One region of the Shewanella maritima genome, then DNA from elsewhere that is predicted to be linked to it. Evidence: predicted binding sites of a transcription regulator. Region 1 holds the regulator's gene; each other region holds the start of a gene.
The links. The regulator sigma-54, encoded in region 1, starts transcription at its own class of promoters, with help from an activator protein. The targets are predictions, from matches to a motif close to GTTGGCACGNNNNTNGNNT.
Positions count from the first base shown of each region.

Region 2: the regulator sigma-54 is predicted to act here: its motif matches at 3,209-3,227, upstream of glnA (glutamate--ammonia ligase).
Region 3: the regulator sigma-54 is predicted to act here: its motif matches at 3,789-3,807, upstream of flgF (flagellar basal-body rod protein FlgF).

Region 1 is NZ_CP036200.1:1,593,034-1,599,517, reverse strand. Features, by position in the region: gene EXU30_RS06935 (HPr family phosphocarrier protein) at 1-201, opposite strand, end outside; gene rapZ (RNase adapter RapZ) at 230-1,090, opposite strand; gene ptsN (PTS IIA-like nitrogen regulatory protein PtsN) at 1,087-1,530, opposite strand; gene hpf (ribosome hibernation promoting factor) at 1,533-1,820, opposite strand; gene EXU30_RS06915 (RNA polymerase factor sigma-54) at 1,844-3,334, opposite strand; gene lptB (LPS export ABC transporter ATP-binding protein) at 3,480-4,214, opposite strand; gene lptA (lipopolysaccharide transport periplasmic protein LptA) at 4,223-4,828, opposite strand; gene lptC (LPS export ABC transporter periplasmic protein LptC) at 4,815-5,375, opposite strand; gene kdsC (3-deoxy-manno-octulosonate-8-phosphatase KdsC) at 5,372-5,920, opposite strand; gene EXU30_RS06890 (KpsF/GutQ family sugar-phosphate isomerase) at 5,920-6,484, opposite strand, start outside.
Region 2 is NZ_CP036200.1:2,906,227-2,912,710, forward strand. Features, by position in the region: gene glnL (nitrogen regulation protein NR(II)) at 1-98, opposite strand, end outside; gene EXU30_RS12480 (DUF4124 domain-containing protein) at 249-767, opposite strand; gene typA (translational GTPase TypA) at 984-2,801, opposite strand; gene glnA (glutamate--ammonia ligase) at 3,337-4,746, shown strand; gene EXU30_RS12495 (type II secretion system protein) at 4,946-5,128, shown strand; gene EXU30_RS12500 (hypothetical protein) at 5,146-5,466, shown strand; gene EXU30_RS12505 (DUF2959 domain-containing protein) at 5,580-6,233, opposite strand; gene EXU30_RS12510 (hypothetical protein) at 6,249-6,479, opposite strand.
Region 3 is NZ_CP036200.1:670,977-677,460, forward strand. Features, by position in the region: gene flgJ (flagellar assembly peptidoglycan hydrolase FlgJ) at 1-375, opposite strand, end outside; gene EXU30_RS02900 (flagellar basal body P-ring protein FlgI) at 405-1,502, opposite strand; gene flgH (flagellar basal body L-ring protein FlgH) at 1,512-2,186, opposite strand; gene flgG (flagellar basal-body rod protein FlgG) at 2,196-2,984, opposite strand; gene flgF (flagellar basal-body rod protein FlgF) at 2,997-3,740, opposite strand; gene flgE (flagellar hook protein FlgE) at 3,987-5,351, opposite strand; gene flgD (flagellar hook assembly protein FlgD) at 5,422-6,201, opposite strand; gene flgC (flagellar basal body rod protein FlgC) at 6,229-6,484, opposite strand, start outside.

The DNA of each region.
Region 1 (6,484 bases):
ACCGCTAGCTGTGAGGGTAATGGTTTTTCCTACACCGCTTTCCAACATTAATAGCCCTAATACGCTGGCTGCGCTTGCTTGCTTGTCGCCATGGATAAGCGTTATTTCGGCGTCGAATTTCGCAGCTAGGGTTGCTAGTTTAGTTGCTGCGCGAGCGTGCAGCCCGAGCTTGTTAGATATGGTTATTTGTCGTTGCAGCATAGGGTTGTGCACTTTTTATAAGTATAGGCTAGCTTTGTGCTGGCGTGCTTAGCTCGCGGTGACTCACAAGTATTTTGTGTTTGATGTGCGTGCTAAGGCGTTTTGCTACTTGTTCAGCAATAAACACTGAGCGGTGTTGACCACCAGTACAACCTATCGCGATGGTGACATAGCTGCGGTTGTTACGCTCAAGTTGCGGCATCCAGGTTTCGAAAAAATTGTCGATTTGCAGAACAAACTTACCTACCTGAGGTTGCTGATTAAGGAAATTTTGTACCCCTTTGTCTAGGCCTGTTAGTGGTCTTAGCTCAGGCTCCCAGTGAGGGTTAGGTAGAAAGCGCACATCAAACATAAAGTCTGCTTCTTTAGGCATACCATATTTAAAGCCAAACGAGTTGATATTGATCACCAGTTCACGGTCGACACTGCCAAGCAAAATTTCTCTAACCTTGTCACTGAGCTCATAGATGTTGAACTCGGAGGTATCAATAAAGTGGTCAGTTATATTCGAAATAGGCTCGAGTAATTTACCTTCTTGAATTATGGCGTCTTGCAAAGACAGGTGTTGCTTAGACAATGGATGTAAACGGCGCGTTTCGCTATAACGTTTGAGTAGCACTTTGTCGTTCGAGCTCAAAAAGAAGCTAGTGATACTGATATCGGCTGGTAATAGTTGTAGCTGAGCCTGCAGTACTTTTCCTTGCTCCTTTATGTTGCGCACATCAACGCTAATCGCAATAAGCTCATGTGAGCCTTTAAGCTGCTCAAGCAATGTATTGATCAATGGGATCGGCAGATTGTCGACACAGTAGTAACCTAAGTCTTCTAGCACCCTAAGTGCAACGGACTTTCCTGAGCCAGAACGACCTGAGACGATAACCAGTTTCATTGAGCGATCACCTGATAGAGTTGAGTTTTATCTGTTGATTTACGTAACTGTTTGAGTGTTTGCTTGTCATTAAGCTTTTCTGCAATACAAGCCAGCGTTGCCAAATGTTGCTGACATTGGTCTGACGGTACAATAAGCGCAAATAGTAAATCGACAGGTTTATCATCGATGGCATCGAAGTCAATCGCCTCATCGCACTTGATAAATACGGCGATAGGCTGTTCGATACTGTCTAAACGGCCGTGGGGAATTGCGATGCCATTACCTATACCTGTACTACCTTTTTTTTCTCGAGCGACAAGACTTTCGAAAATTTCTTGTGCTGAAAGGTCTGAGTATTGCTCTGCTGCGATTTCGCTGATGAGTTGCAATACCTTTTTTTTACTGCCCGGAGTGGCACAGGCAGTGCACTCCGGCTGCAGGATGGTACGAATTTCCATCATTAATGCTTGGTTAGCTTCTCTTTATGTTTGATTACCTGGCGGTCAAGTTTGCTGATCAAAGAGTCGATTGCAGCATACATGTCGCTGTGTTCAGAAGTGGCGAAGACTTCTCCTCCACTAAGGCTGACTTTAGCCTCAGCCTTTTGTACTTGTTTGTCGACATTTAGGATAACGTGCACATTGTTGATTTGCTCAAAATGACGCTCTAGTTTGGCAAATTTACTGTCAACATACTCTCTAAGTGAGTCAGTTAATTCAATGTGGTGCCCCGTTAGGTTTATTTGCATATATCGTCCTCCTTTGATTGAGCTTATAAGCTCTTACGTTGGTTTGAGGGCGGGATAAGCATTGCTTCACGGTATTTCGCTATCGTACGACGAGCAACATTAATCCCTTGCTCCGCTAACAGTTGTGCCATTTTGCTATCGCTTAATGGCTTTTTCTGATTTTCAGCGGCGACCAGCTTTTTGATAAAGGCGCGAATAGCTGTAGATGAGCATTCGCCGCCGTCATCTGTGCTGACATGGCTTGAGAAAAAGTATTTGAGTTCAAATAGACCGCGTGGCGTATGCATGTACTTTTGTGTGGTAACCCTGGAAATAGTGGATTCATGCATCTCGACGGCCTCAGCAATATCGTTGAGTACCATTGGTTTCATGGCTTCTTCACCATATTCAAAGAAGCCTTGTTGGAACTGTACGATACAGTTGGCCACTTTTAACAGGGTGTCATTACGGCTTTCTAGACTCTTAATGAACCACTTAGCCTCTTGCAAATGACCGCGAATAAACTGGCTGTCAGCCTGGCTCTTGGTGCTACGAGCCATAGAAGCGTAATGCTGATTGACACCAATTTTTGGCATGTTGTCAGGGTTAAGCTCCACGACCCAGCGGCCATTTTTCTTTAATACTGAAACATCAGGTATGACATATTCATCATCACTAGGTGTGATTGCCGCTCCAGGCTTTGGATTCAATGATTGGATCAGGTGAATTGCTTCCCTAAGTTCATCTTCTTTAAGCTTGGTTTTACGCATAAGTAAACGAAAGTCACGGCCAGCAATCAGGTCGAGATAGTTGGCAATCAACATACGCGCATTGTCAATATGAGGCGTGTCATTAGGAAATTGCGCTAACTGTATAAGCAGGCACTCACTTAGATCGCGCGCAGCAACGCCAATGGGGTCAAAATGCTGAATACGTTTAAGTACTGCTTCAACCTCCTCTAGCTCAACCTCTTCATCGCCCATAGCGCTAAGGATATCTTCGGTGCTTTGGGTTAAATAGCCTGTATCGTCAATGGCATCGATAATGGCTGTGGCGATGGCTAAATCGGTATCAGAAAAAGGAGTGAGGTTTTTTTGCCATTCCAAATGCTCGTATAGACCTTCTGTGGTCTCGCCTTGAAATGGCATATCATCGTCGCGTGAGCCAGAGCTGGTTGCGCCAGTGCTGGCAACTGGTGAGGCTGTATAGACTTCATCCCAGGTGGTGTCCATTGGCAGCTCGTCAGGCATAGATTCTTTATTGAGCGAGTCTGCGAGATCAACGTTGGAAGTATCTGTTTCAGCAGACTTTTGGCTTGCTTCACTAAAATCGGTATCAGCTTGATCTTGTTTGTCTTTTGAGGCGTCTTTACCGTCGTAAAATTCTTCTACTTCAAGCAGTGGGTTAGAGTCTAATGCTTGTTGTATTTCTTGTTGTAGCTCCAATGAAGACAGCTGCAGTAGGCGAATTGCCTGTTGCAGTTGTGGGGTCATAGTCAGGTGTTGACCCATTTTGAGCTGTAGTGACGCTTTCATTTACCACTTATCCCTAGGTATCGTATAAGAGACACACATTAATGCTTGTAATTGGTTTCCTTAGGAGAGACTGGATTGGTACTCAGTCGAAGCTAATGCTGTCGCCGCCCATGTAGTTGAGCGAGCGAAACCAAATCATCAATAACTATAGCTTGAATTGTTCACCTAAGTATACTGCACGAACTTGCTGATCGCTCAAGATCTCATCTGGTGTCCCCTCGGCAATTAAGTTACCCTGGCTCACGATATAAGCATGCTCACAAACATCGAGGGTTTCACGCACATTATGGTCAGTGATCAGCACCCCTAGACCACGAGATTTGAGTTGCTGAATAATTTTCTTGATGTCGATTACCGAAATTGGGTCAACACCCGCAAATGGTTCATCGAGCAAGATAAATTTCGGGTTTGCAGCCAGTGCTCGGGCAATTTCTACTCGGCGACGTTCACCGCCTGATAATGCCATACCTTGGCTATCGCGAATGTGAGTGATATGGAATTCTTCGAGTAAATGTTCAAGTTCTTCAACACGTTGCTCTTTAGTTAGCTCTTTACGTGTTTGTAAAACTGCCATGATGTTGTCGTGTACAGTTAGTTTACGGAAGATGCTTGCTTCTTGGGGTAAGTAACCAATGCCTTTGCGCGCACGCAGATGCATTGGATCAGAAGTTAAATCATCTGCATCAATTAAAATGCGCCCGTGGTCACTTTTTACAAGTCCAACAACCATGTAAAAGGTGGTGGTTTTACCTGCACCATTTGGGCCCAGTAGACCAACAATTTGCCCAGTGGAAACCGATAAGCTTACGTCTTTCACTACTTGGCGGTTCTTATAGCTTTTAGCCAGGTTTTCAGCCGTTAAGGTGATTTGCTCTGTCATTACTTAGCCTACTGATTACCTTGTGTTGATGGCTCTTGCTGTTGTTCTATTCGCCTTTGCGGCTCAGGCTGCTGCTCGACAGGTGCTTGCTCTGACGGATCTTGGAAGTTCTCTGGCTGGATAATGGTAATCACTCGCTCATCGCCCTTACTTTGGGCTATGAGTTCTTGCTTATCAATGTTGTAGCGAATGATATCACCCGTTACCTGACTGCCTGCTTGGTCAAGCTTAGCCTTACCTGTCAGCGTCAAGGTGGTGCTTGCGAGGTCGTAGCGTACTTCAGAGGCGCTAGCGGTACCGATTTTACCGTCGTCTAACTCTTGTGAAAAAGTCGCAGGGTTACCAGTGGCGACTAAGGTTTTGGTTACAGAGTTATCAGAAGTAAATGCGCGTAGTTCATCTGCTTGAATATTGATTGAACCTTGAACCACAGTCACTGGACCATAAAAAATGATTTGGTTATTTTTTATATCTGCCTTTTGGCTAACTGAGCTAATTTTTACTTGCTGCTGTAAGTCGCCTTCTTTTGCTTCAAGGGAGCTCATTGGGCTAACAAGCCCAAGGGCAACAATTGCTGAAGCCAACAACATCTGGCGTGGATTAACGTGGTTCATAACGTCCTTCTACCTGACTAAGTAGTGTTAATTCTTGAGTATTTAGGTCTGCATGTAAACCTAAACCTTGAATTTGAAAGCCTTTGCCCTCGATAAATACCGCTGATTTAGAGGTGCCAATTAAGGTATTTAAATCCAATTGTATCTGTTGTGTGCTCAGCGATTGCAAAGGCTCATCAACGTCAACTGCATCAATAAGTACATCCTGGCTGAGCGTCACCACATCTTTATTTTTATCTAATTGACCTTTGCTAGCACTCAGTTGCCATTGTGCTTCGCCATCTTCAGGAAACACCAGATAAACAGGGTCAGTAAAGTGAGTCATGTTAGTCGACTCAAAATGCTCCATGTGTTTAGCACTCACTCGGCTTTCGATCTGCCCTAAATCATTAAAGGTGGTGGTTTTAAGATCGTTAGCGATAAACTCTGGGCGGTCGACACCTGAGTCGACTTTTAGAGCTTGCTCGTTACGCTTGGCTTGTACTTGCCAATAGAGAATAAGCGCGGCGCTAAAAAACGCGATGATGGCGAGGGTGACTCGGCTCATACACTCATACCGTGAGCGCTAGCCAGTTTATCTTGGCTTTGCAAAAGCAGATCGGTTAACTCTCGCAGCGCACCATGACCACCGTTAATGCTGGTTGTCATATCACAGTGTTGCTTAACAAACGGGTGTCCGTCGGCGACACAAACTGATAGGCCTACCGCCTTCATAACGGGTAAGTCCACCATGTCATCGCCAATATAGGCCACTTGCTCTGGTGTAACTTGATACAGCTCAAGGAGTTCTTTAAATGGCACAAACTTGTCGTCAATACCTTGGTAGATGTGAGTGATGCCCAGTGCAGTCATACGGTTTTCGACAATCTGCGATTTGCGACCTGTTATCACAGCAACTTGAATGCCGCTGCCAAGCAGTGAGCGCACGCCATAGCCATCACGGGTATGGAACGCTTTAAGCTCTTCGCCAGCATTGCTGAGGTAGATACGGCCATCTGAAAATACGCCGTCGACATCGCAGATCAGTAGCTTAATTTGCTGTGCTTTTTGCCAGATTTGATCGCTAACTGGACCATATAAACTTTGAGGCATTAAATTACTCCTGCTTTAACCATATCGAGCATGTTCAATGCGCCAATAGGCTGGTGCTGCCCATCAACGACAATTAACCCGTTGATGTTCTTATCGTCCATCACTTGTAGTGCTTGCGCGGCTAAAATGCCTGCCTGGATAGTCACACAGTTTGGCGTCATTACCTGTGCAATTGATGTGTCTCTTAGATTAACCTGGGCATCGATAACGCGGCGTAAATCACCATCGGTAAAAATACCGACCAGCTTGTTACTGTCATCAACCACACCTGCCATACCTAGGCCTTTCTTGGTGATTTCATAAAGGGCATCGGTAATGGTGATGTTTTGCTTAACCAGCGGCAGACGCTCGTCTTTATGCATCACATCGTCAACTTTCAACAATAGCTTTTTACCCAATGAGCCGCCTGGGTGCGATAGCGCGAAGTCATCGCGAGTGAAGCCGCGTGATTGCAGTAATGCTACAGCTAGGGCATCACCCATTACCAGAGTGGCTGTGGTGCTTGATGTAGGAGCTAAGCCTAATGGACAAGCTTCTTCTGGTACCTTGATGCACAAATGCAGC
Region 2 (6,484 bases), 1.3 Mb from region 1:
AGCTGCTCAGCCGCAGCATTGGCATAGCAAGGCTTTAAGTCCTTATCAATGACCAAGACGGCGGTAACTAGGTGATTGAGTAGATTTTGGCTGTCCATTCATCGTCCATTTATTGGGTTGCACCACTATGGTGCACCAACTTGGTGCGTCGCGCAACTGACTTCACCGGACATGAATTTAAATCATTATCTGAGGTTTTCTGGCTTAACTATATGAAATTAAAGATTTAAAAAGAGATCTTTAATTTGTTAACCACGACCGATAACTGATGCCCGATGCAGAAAAACAGTTCTAGCTGGACTAGATGCAAGGACTTTGCCGTTTTGGGTCACGACATTCACCACAATGGTATGTGCGCCGCGATCAATATTGGTTAGGCGGAAAATGCTTGAGGTTTGCGGCTGCACTTTTAGCTGGCCATTGAGTGACAGAGTGAAAAATGCGCCTTTAGGTAATTTAGGCTCAATATTAGCGGTGACCGTAATATTACCGTTATTGTCACGAATCGTGGCTTCCTCGGCAGGGGAGGCGATAACGACTTTGTAGTTTGGCTGTGCACCTGGACTTGGTTTGGTGGAGCGGGTGATAGGTGTGGGCTGCACCACGGTAATATTGTTTTGGGTATTGTCGTTTAGCTGGACTTCGGTGGCATTTTCTCTCGGCTCGTCAGAATAGTGAACCTTGCCATTTTCATCTACCCATCGGTATACGGCGGCAACACTGCTAAGGCTAATTGTGATTAAGCTGATTAATAGTAGAAGTCGCATAGTCTGTCCTAAGTTGATGCTCTCAGGTCTATATTAGCGCTTTCTCGATTAAAAATCAGCCATTGCGGCCAATGCCTAGTGTTTAGCATTGAGCATGTTAAAAGTAAGCACAGTACCTCTAAGGGTTTCGAGTCTTGGAAGTTAAGTTAGTAAAAACTAAGCCAACAAAAAGCCCGCATAATGCGGGCTTAATAAGCGAATAATTAACTGGGTTAATTACTTTGGCTCGCGGCTAGCGCGTTTACGCTCGCTTTCAGTCAGTAGCTTCTTACGAACACGGATGTTCTCAGGTGTTACTTCTACTAGCTCGTCATCGTCGATGAACTCAAGCGCTTGCTCAAGCGTCATTTGGATGTGTGGAGTCAGTACCTGCGCTTCGTCAGTACCTGATGCACGCATGTTGGTTAGCTGCTTACCTTTCAAACAGTTAACTGTAAGGTCGTTAGCGCGAGCATGAATACCAATGACTTGGCCTTCATATACTTCTGCAGCGTGACCAATCATTAGGCGACCACGGTCTTGCAGACCAAATAGTGCGAATGTTAGTGCTTTACCGGTTGCATTCGAGATAAGCACACCGTTTTGACGTTGACCGATGTCACCGCCTTTTACTGGGCCATAGTGATCGAATGAGTGGTAGATAAGACCAGTACCAGACGTCGCTGTCATGAACTCAGTTTGGAAACCGATTAGACCACGGCTTGGAATGATAAAGTCGATACGCACGCGACCTTTACCATCAAGTTGTAGATCTTTCATATCACCTTTACGGATACCTAATTTTTCAATCACAGTACCTTGGTGATCTTCTTCTACGTCAACCGTTAGGGTTTCGTATGGCTCGCACATTTCACCGTCGATTTCTTTGGTGATAACTTCTGGGCGCGATACTGCTAGCTCGTAACCTTCACGGCGCATATTCTCAATCAAGATACCTAGGTGAAGCTCACCACGGCCTGATACGCGGAAACGGTCTGGTGAGTCAGTTTCTTCAACGCGTAGTGCTACGTTGTGAACCAGCTCTTGCTCTAGACGTTCAAGAATATTACGTGAAGTAACATACTTACCTTCTTTACCAGCAAACGGAGAAGTGTTTACTTGGAAGGTCATGGTGAGTGTTGGCTCATCTACAGATAGTGCAGGCAGTGCTTCAACCTGGTTAACACCACAAACAGTGTCTGAGATTTGTAGGTTACCTAGACCAGTAATTGCCACAATGTCACCCGCGTTAGCTTCAGCAACTTCGTGACGGTCTAGACCCATGTAACCAAGTACCTGACCGACTTTACCGTTACGAGTTTTGCCGTCAGCACCAACAACAGTTACCTGTTGGTTTACTTTAACGCTACCGCGCTTGATACGGCCTACACCGATAACACCTACATAAGAGTTATAGTCAAGCTGGGTGATCTGCATTTGGAACTCACCTTCAGCGTCAGCATCTGGTGAAGAAACTTTTTCTACGATTGACTGGAACAGTGGCGTCATGTCTTCGCTAGTCTCATCTGGATCTAAGCTTGCGAAACCGTTTAGTGCAGATGCGTAAACAATTGGGAAGTCTAACTGTTCGTCAGTTGCGCCTAAGTTGTCGAATAGGTCGAATACTTGGTCGATAACCCAGTCAGGACGTGCGCCTGGACGGTCAATCTTGTTGATAACAACGATTGGCTTTAGGCCTTGAGCGAATGCTTTTTTCGTTACAAAGCGCGTTTGCGGCATTGGACCGTCAACAGCGTCAACCAGCAGTAGTACTGAATCAACCATAGAAAGTACACGTTCAACCTCACCGCCAAAGTCGGCGTGGCCTGGAGTATCTACGATGTTAATGCGATAGTCGTTCCATTTGATGGCAGTATTCTTTGCCAGAATGGTGATACCACGCTCTTTTTCAAGATCGTTAGAATCCATTACACGTTCTTCGGCTTCGCCTCGGCTTTCAAGGGTGCCTGATTGAGCCAATAGCTTGTCTACCAAGGTCGTTTTGCCATGGTCAACGTGAGCAATAATGGCGATGTTACGTAAATTCTCTAACACGGATAAAACCTCTATACCATCAAATAAAAATTATGAGTTTAATGCAGCTTTAGGTCAGGTGACTCGCACGGTAAAAACCAAGCGAAAATCAGCTGTCACAAGTATAGCTGTCATAAAAAAGCGTGCCATTCTACTCTAGAGTGACTCCAGTAGATAGGATTATTTTTGAACACTCAATTTTTTACAAAAAATAAACCTTTTTTGGCAGGGACTTGGCAGATATTTGCGCATTTTACTCCATAACTGATGACAGTTTGGTGATGCGATTTTGATGACTGATTTAATAAGGTGCACACAAATGGACTTTTGCACCAAATGGGCGCATATTGATGCACTGGAATTGTGCAATGCGCTGCATTGTGGTGAGTTGTGTAAATTTAATGGTATATATTTCAGTATCTTATTATGTTGGCATGATACTCGCTTTAAAGTGTGCAAATTATGAAATCGATTCCAGATAAGTTGAAACAGTCAGCTTATCGCACTAAAAAGATTACATTTGGGGAATACCCTACACCCTACTGGAGGCTTGATAATGTCAGTTGAAGCAATACTAAAACAAATTGAAGAACTAGAAGTAAAGTTTGTAGATTTACGTTTTACCGACACTAAAGGTAAAGAGCAGCACGTTTCTGTTCCTTCACACCAAGTTGACGAAGACTTCTTCGAAAACGGTAAGATGTTTGATGGTTCATCTATTAATGGTTGGAAAGGTATTAACGAATCTGACATGGTGCTAATGCCTGACCCTTCTTCATTCCTTCTTGACCCTTTCACTGAAGAAGTCACTGGTCTTATCCGTTGTGACATTCTTGAGCCAAGCACTATGACTGGCTACGAGCGTGACCCACGTTCAATCGCTAAGAAAGCTGAAGAGTACCTAAAGTCTACGGGTATTGCTGACACTGTATTAATTGGTCCTGAGCCAGAGTTCTTCTTATTTGACGATGTTAAGTTTGGTACTGACATGTCAGGTACTTTCGTAAAAGTTGATGCGAAAGAAGCAGCTTGGAACTCATCTACTAGTTATGAAGATGGCAACACTGGTCACCGTCCTTTCGTTAAAGGTGGTTACTTCCCAGTTGCTCCAGTTGACTCTTCACAAGATTTACGTAGCGCAATGTGTTTGATCCTTGAAGAAATGGGTCAAGTTGTTGAAGCGCATCACCATGAAGTAGCTACTGGTGGTCAAAACGAAATCGCAACTCGTTTCAACACGCTTTCAAACAAGGCTGATGAAATCCAAATCCTTAAGTATGTAGTACATAACACTGCACACGCTTACGGTAAAACAGCAACCTTTATGCCTAAGCCAATCGTTGGCGACAACGGTAGCGGTATGCATGTTCACCAATCTCTAGCGAAAGACGGTGTTAACCTATTCTCTGGTGATAAGTACGCTGGCCTAAGTGAAACTGCACTTTACTACATCGGTGGTATCATCAAGCACGCTCGCGCACTAAACGCATTCACTAACCCAAGTACTAACTCGTACAAGCGTCTAGTTCCTCACTTCGAAGCGCCAGTAATGCTAGCTTACTCTGCGCGTAACCGTAGTGCTTCAATCCGTATCCCAGTGGTACCAAGCCCGAAAGCGCGCCGTATTGAAACTCGTTTCCCAGATCCAACTGCTAACCCATACTTAGCATTCTCTGCATTGCTAATGGCTGGTCTTGACGGTATCCAAAACAAGATCCACCCTGGTGATGCAATGGACAAAGACTTATATGACCTACCAGCAGAAGAAGCAGCTGAGATCCCACAAGTTGCAACTTCACTAGAGAACGCACTGGAAAGCCTAGAAGCTGACCACGAGTTCCTAATGAAAGGTGGCGTCTTCACTAAAGACTTCATCGAGTCTTACATTGAAATCAAGTCTGCTGAATGTGAGAAAGTATCTCGTACTACTCACCCAATGGAATTTGAACTTTACTACAGCCTATAAGCTGAGTTGAGACTTCCTATTAGCCCTGGCATTTGCCGGGGCTTTTTTCTGTCTGTCTGGATTTACACAGTGAAAGCGAGTTAAGTCTTTGCTGTATATTAACTTGTTTATCGCTGTGTTATGTTTTAGTTACTGTATTCTATGGAACTTACGTTTTCCAAGTTCTGTCTAGTTATTGTTGCCAAAATAAGGAGTCGTTATGGCATTTACTCGCACAAGCAAAACTGCAGCTGGCTTTACCTTAATTGAGCTAGTGGTGGTGATTATTGTGCTGGCTATTCTTGCTGTGGTAGCTGCGTCTAAGTTCATTAATTTGAGCTCTGATGCCAATAAGAGTGCCATTGAAGGTGTGCAGGGGCGATTAAAAGCGCAAAAGACCTAGTTCACTCAGGCTGCTTGGTGAGCTCTCAGTGTGATGAAACCGCGCCAGCGGCTGCAGGAAACGGCTTAGGTAACAGTATTTTGGTACAAGATAAACTGGTCACTCTTGCTTATGGCTACCCAAGACATACTGAAGCGGGTATTGCCCGGGCGATTAATATAGCTGATATAAGCGATGGCGGTGAGTTTAGAATTACTAGCTATACGCTGGCAAGCAGGCCAGGGCTGCGTATTCGCCCAAACGGTGATTATGGAACTAACGAGTGTGAGGTACGCTACTCGCAGCCTCAATCGGCAGGTGATACGCCGCTTATTGAGATTGATACCAGTCAGTGTTAAGACGCTAGCTAGCCGTTAATCAAACTGTTATGTAAACAAAAAACCGCAGCTTGCTGGCTGCGGTTTTGTTTTATCCCAATTGGGATAAATAAGTGATCAGGTTTGAATCAGGACTAACTTCCTTTACCTTCCATCGACTCGATAAACTTGTTTGATTCAGCAATCGATTTATTCATTTCTTTAATTAGGCTAGAAATGTCGGTCTGTAAGCTAGCAAATTCACCTTTAATTGCGCCAATCGCCTGGGCATTAAGGTTATGTTTTAAGTACAGCATATTGTCTTTCATGGCGGTTAAGATTGGCGGCATTTTTGATTCTGCGCGGCGCATACTTTTTACCAGCGAATTGTATGAGCGTTTGGTCTCATTAAGTTTATTGGTACTATTACGGCGCAAACTGGCTTTGCTGATCTCTTGAATTTCAGTTTCCCATTCATCAAATAGTGCTTCAGCGACATCTTCGACTTTGCCAATACGGCTGCTTACATCATCAGCTGCTGATTGCGCTGATTCATACTCGTCTTTTGCTTTGTTGTAGGCGGCTTCTAAATCGCCACCATCAAAGGCGAGGAGCGCTTGCATTTCTTCAAGGGCTGAGCTGAATTGCTCCTGGGCTTCTTCTTGAGATTCTTTTGCGTCTTGAACGCGGTCAACCATAATATCGCGCTTGTGGTAGCCGACTTTTTCCATCGCGCCGTAGTAAGCACTTTGGCAGCCTGCTAGAAGTAAACTGCTAGAAATTAGCGCCACTGAAATCCATTTTTTCATATTATGCTCTCTTAACTATTGACTGGTTGGTGAGCGAAACTTAGCTGCGTCAATGATTGACCATAGGTGGAAAATACCGCCGATGATTGCCGGGATAATCAGAACCCAGAAGAAGTAGCCAACCACAGTGATCACGAAGAACATCAGTGCCGCTAAAATACGCCCTTGTAGTAATTGGCCTAGACCTGGCCAGAAAATGCTTGCGACAGCTGCCAGCACATTACCAGCAGAACCTTGTTGCGACATGGAGT
Region 3 (6,484 bases), 920 kb from region 1:
AGTTGCTAAACCCGTCACATCGCTGTCAGTACCATTTCGCAGTACAGATGCGGGTTTAACATTGCTCGATGCAGGGTCTAACTGCTGCACCATCAACTCTGCGAGTCCCAACATGCCTTTGGAAGATAAATCCACCGACATTTGTTGGTCGCGCATCTGCTCGAAAAACTCGGTAGTCTGGCTGTTAAAGGGGCTATCAGCCTTAAAGGCGGCATTGGCATCACGCATACTTTTCATCAGCATTTGAATAAAGATACCTTCAAACTGCTTGGCGGCTGCTGTCAAAGCCCCTTTTTCATCTTTCTGGGCTTGGGCGCGCAGTGAATCTAGGCCCCCTAGATCCAGAAAATGCGATGAATTTGACAGCTTATCCATAGTGATACCATTTGCCTTAGCGACAATTTTTAGATGATGATGAGTTCACCATGCAAAGCACCTGCCATTTTTAGTGCTTCTAAAATTGCCAATACATCCGATGGCGCAGCGCCGACTAAATTCACCGCTCGAACCAACTCATCTAAAGTCGTGCCTGGATTGAACATAAACATACGATTGTCGCTTTCATCTACATCAATGGTGCTTTCGGTGGTCACCACAGTTTGCCCGCCCGCAAATGGATTAGGCTGCGACACCTGAGTTGCCTCAGCAATGGTGACAGTAAGACCACCATGTGTTACCGCAGCAGGCAACAACTTAACCTTTTGGCCAACAACAATAGTGCCGGTACGGGAATTAACGATTACCTTGGCTGATTCATCAGCTGGCTCGACTTCAATGTTTTCCAATGTGGCAAGAAAAGAGACGCGCTGTGATGCATCACGCGGTGCGCTAACTTGAATTGAGCTAGCGTCAATCGCGCGTGCCATACCTGGGCCAAGTAACCCGTTAATCGCATCAGCAGTTCTTTTAGCAGTAGAGAAATCTGCTCGGCGTAAGTTGAAGGTTAAATGGTCGCCATTGGCAAATGGTGATGCGACACTGCGCTCAACAATCGCGCCACCTGGGATACGTCCCACGGTTGGTGTATTTTGAATAACTTGCGAGCCGTCTAAACCTTCAGCGCTAAAACCTGAAACTACCAGCGAACCTTGCGCGATAGCATACACGTTGCCATCAACCCCTTTTAAGAAGGTTTGCAGCAGTGAGCCACCACGTAAACTCTTAGCTTCACCTAAACTTGACACGGTAACGTCAAGGTTTTGACCTGGCTTAATAAACGCTGGCATTTCAGCGTGAACAGCCACTACCGCCACGTTTTTAATCTTAGGGTTAACGTTTTCAGGTAAGTTAATACCGAAGTTTTTAAGCATGGTTTTAAAGGTTTGTTCGGTATAGCGAGTTTTCTCACCGGTACCTGGCAAACCCACGACTAAACCATAACCTACCAGTTGGTTGCTACGCACACCTTGGATGTTGGCAATATCTTTTAGTCGCTGCGCGAAAGTGGATGAGCTTAATGTCATCGCAATGAGTGCGATACAAAGAATCAATTTGGTTTTCATAAGCTGCTCCTAGAATGGCCACCATTTGCCATAGAAGAACTGACTTAGCCAACCAACTTGCTGTGACTCGGCAAAGGTGCCAGTACCGCTATATTGAATACGCGCATTGGCCACGCGAGTTGACTCAATCGTGTTGTCTGGAGTGATGTCTTCACTACGTACAATGCCAGTCACGCGAATGAACTCATCACCATTATTGATAGATATCCACTTTTCGCCGCGAATAACTAAGTTACCGTTACCTAGCACCTGCATCACATTGGCAGAGATACTGCCGTTTAAGCTGTTTGATTGGTCGGCATCGGCTTCACGCTTGGTGTTCATGCTATCTGAATAGCGAAAATCAATTGGAACGCCTTTGACTGTGACGTTTTTACCACCGGCATAAACTGGCTCAACACCAATCGAGTTATCTTTTTTCATCTCGTTATTGGCGCTTTTCGTTGCCTGAGTTGACTCTCTTAGCACCACAGTAATAATGTCGCCAACCTTATGGGCGCGAATATCGGAATACAGGCTTGAAGCATGGGCGTCCATAAAAATAGAGCCGGTATTTTGCACCTTAGTCGGCGGTGCGTCCGGATACACAGGCGCGTAATACGGATCGTCCGGAATTGGTTTATTTTGAGTAGAGCTGCAGCCGACCATCAATATCAGCGTGCCCATAAAAAGATACTTACCCATAACCCACCTCTATAAGTTTTGGTTAACGTAAGACAGCATCTGGTCAACCGCTGAAATCACTTTCGAATTCATCTCGTAAATACGTTGTGACTGGATCAAGTTCACCAGCTCTTCAGTAACGTTTACATTCGACGTTTCCAGCGCGCCTTGACGAATGGCACCTAAGCCGTTTTCAGATGGTGTACCTTGAATAGGTGCACCACTGGCACCAGTTTCTGTGTACAGGTTTTGACCAAACGGGTCTAAACCCGCAGGGTTAATGAAATCAGACATAGAAAGCTGGCCAACTACCTGACTTTCGGTTGCGCCAGCGGTCATCACAGACACTTCACCTTGCGACGATACCGTAATACTGGTGGCATCTTCAGGAATGGTGATTGCGGGTTGAACCACATACCCTGAACCTGGCGTCACGATTTGACCAGTATCATCCAAACTAAACTGACCGTTACGGGTATAAGCGGTATTGCCATCAGGTAGCTGCACTTCAAAAAAGCCAGAACCTTCAATCATTAGATCCAGCGCATTGTCAGTAGTAAGCATATTGCCCTGGGTAAACATTTTTTGAGTGGCAACAACTTTAGTACCTGCGCCCATATTCAAACCATTTGGCAACTTGGTGTTGTCAGCGCTAACGCCACCAGCTTGGTTTACAGTCTGATATAGCAGGTCTTCAAATACAGCGCGGCTTTTCTTAAAGCCTACAGTGCTAGCATTAGCGACATTGTTAGAAATAACAGAGATATCGGTTTGCTGAGCATCAAGGCCGGTTTTACTGATCCAGAGTGCTGGGTGCATAATTTGTTACTCCTAACTCATTCTTAATAATGATGATGACGCGCGGTCTAGCTCTTCCGCATTTTTCATCATCTTGACTTGCATTTCGTACTGACGCTGAATGTTGATCATCTCAACCATCTCGTGAACAGCATTAACATTGCTACCCTCAACTGCGCCATTTTCAACACGCACTGTTGGGTCTGTTGCTGCAACTTCACCGGAAGCTAAACGGAACAAGCCATCATCACCGCGCATCATTTGATCGTTGCCTGGGTTAACGAATTTAATCCGGCCAACCTCTTCAATCACTTCAGCTGTAGCACCTTGTGGGCGTACAGAAATAATGCCTTCACCGGAAATATGAACCTTTTCAATCGGCAGTGGCAATACGATAGGACCGGCCTCTCCCATCACCGCTCGATCTGAGCTGTTAACAAGCAAACCTGTGCTATCAAACTTTAAACTGCCCGCGCGGGTATAAGCTTCGCTGCCATCTTGCGCTTGCACCGCCATCCAACCATCACCGTTAATGGCAATATCTAAATCACGACCTGTGGTGCGAATAGGGCCTTCTCTGAAGTTTGCGCCAGGGCTTTCAGCCATAGAAAACACGCGGGTAGGCATACCTTCGCCAAAGGCTTGCATGGCGCGAGCCTGATTCATGTCTGCTTTAAAGCCATCGGTATTGGCGTTGGCAAGGTTATTGGCACGCACTGCAAGTGCGTTCATACCTTGTTTTGCCCCTGTCATGGCGACATAAAGAAATTTGTCCATAACCGCTCCGTCAAACTTTTTGCTTTAGTTGCTTTAATGCAAAGATATCTGCAACTGCCGTGCCAAAAACAAAGTTATGTTTAACGACCGAAATAAGACATTGATATAGTTTGATTTAATTTAAAATTAGCGGTAACTAGACGAGTGAGGAGTAGTCAAAAACTTAGCGAGAAGCGGGAATGAAAAATGACATCAAAAATAAGGAAAAGTGTTGCCGCAAGGAAGCGGCAACACGATAGATAGAAGTTAGCGGATCTGCAACACTGTTTGGTTAAGGGTGTTGTTCACTTCTAGGGTACGCGAGTTAGCCTGGAAGTTACGCTGTGCAGAAATTAAGTCAACCAACTCAGTGGTTAAGTCAACGTTCGACTGCTCTAGCGCTGATGAACGAATGCTACCAAATGTGCCGCTGTTTGCTTCACCAGCAAGCGCTGGGCCTGAGTCTAGGCTGGCTTTCCACGAAGTGTTACCCACCTGAGTTAAGCCTTGCTCGTTAGCAAAACGTACCAATGCAACACGTGCAAGCGGTACACTAGAACCGTTACTGTAGCTGGCATTAACCAGACCATCACTACCAATGTTTACATTCGTCAAACGGCCAACCGTGGTGCCGTCTTGAGTTAACTCTGTTACCTCAAATGGCGATGCATACTGAGTTGGGTTGTTATAGTTAATCGTAATTGTTTGTGAACCATCAGCGCCAGGACCCAATACATCAGCACCGTTTACACCTAACACTTCAGTTGTGAGTACTGCAGGGTCTGTACCAGTAAATGCACCTACATCGTTAAACTTAACAACACTACCAGACCAACCACCAGTTGTTTGCGCAGTACCCGTTGAATCAGGGTTACCGTCACCGGTTGTATCTTGTGGGTAAGTACCTGCTGTACCACCAGTCATATTTACCGGCTTACCATCTACTGCGTAGTATGCAACCCAGTTACTCTCACCTGTATGCGAGCCGCCTTGAGGCTTGACAAAGTAAGTGGTCATAATGTGAGCTTCACCTAGCGAATCATAAACGGTCACTGAGGTAGAGCTATTAAAGGTGTCTGAGTCATTTGGATCGAACGCTGCAGGGTCTAACTCACTCTCACCTACGTTAAGGTTCATCTGCAGACCCACGTTAGAGGTCATTACAGGACTACCTGCAGTATCAGGGATTTTAATCGGTTGAGTAGTGGTTAAGCTCACCGAAGTCGAATTACCGTCTTCATCTACTGGGAAGCCTTGCAAGAAGTTACCCGCTGAGTCGACCATATAGTTGTTAGTATCAACTTTAAATGCACCGGCACGAGTAAATGCATGGTCCTGGGTTCCAATTTCAGATGACGTCACAAAGAAGCCGCCACCGCTAATCGCCATATCTAACGAGTTATTAGTGAACTGTAAGCTTCCTTGATGAAATTGCTGCGCCACTTGCGTTGTTGTCGCACCACCACCAACTGCTGTTTTACTGTTGGAGAAAATAGAATTGGCGTACACGTCAGCAAACTCTGCACGAGATTCTTTAAAACCAATCGTGTTAGCGTTCGCAATGTTGTTCGCGGTAGTATTCAAGTCTTTTTGTGCTGCTGCAATACCACTCAATGCAATATTAAATGACATAATAAACCCCTGTTATTCCTTCGTTTAGCTAGCTTTCTGACTAGCAAATCAATGCTTAAAAAGTTATGTATTAGCTTTCAGATACCGCTAGCACATCAGACAATTTAATGCCGCCTATACCACGTAAATTCAAAATTGCACCTGTTGACGCTGTACCCAATGACACGCTGGTCACGTGAGCATAAGTCGATACAGGCAGCTCTTCTGAAGTACCATCTACATTACCAGTGGCCTTGAGCGAGTATTGTCCCTCAGGTACTGGTTCCCCATTTTTATCTAAACCGTCCCATGACACGTCGATGTTACCGCCGGCGCTGCCATCTACTTCAAATGTCGCTACTGTCTGACCAGACTCATCCTCAACTCGAACCGTGATAGTGTCGACTGCGGAAGGCGTCGTGATCACCCCTTTCACTTCAGGGCTTTCTGCCGACAAATGACCTGTATCAGAAGGCACAAGTACTTTACGGCCAACAAGGCCAGAGGCTTGAAGCGCCTGACTTGAGCTCATTACTGTATTTAAGTTAATAATCTCTTCATTAAGGTTTGCGATACCATCTACCGTTGAAAACGACGCCATCTGCGCAATCATTTGGTCATTGTCAACTGGCTTGAATGGGTCTTGCATTGACAACTGCTGACTGAGCAGAGCAAAGAAGTCTTCTTGCTTAAGCATCTGGTCATTGTTGTTTTCTGGTACCACTTCTTCTTGCAAGCGCAAACCATCTAAATATGAGTTACCCGTAACCACAGTTTCTTTTTGAACAGAGGCACTCGTAACCGCAGAGGTGTTTGAAGTCGTACCCGCTGCTTGCGGCACTGATTGGCTGTAAGGATTAATAATGCTCACGACTTAATCTCCACTAAAGACTTAAAATTACTTACCCATGCGAAGCGTTTGCTGCAACATATTCTTAGTTGCATCCGCCACCTGGACATTCATTTGATACGAGCGCGACGCAGAAATCATATCTGCCATTTCTTCCATCACATTCACGTTTGGCTTGTAAATGAAACCATCGTTGTCAGCCATAGGATGATCAGGAGCAAATTCTTTAAGTAGCGGCTTGTCGCTCTCAACGATACCCGCAACTTTCACGCTGTGATTGCCAGTTTGTTGACCCTGTGCCTTT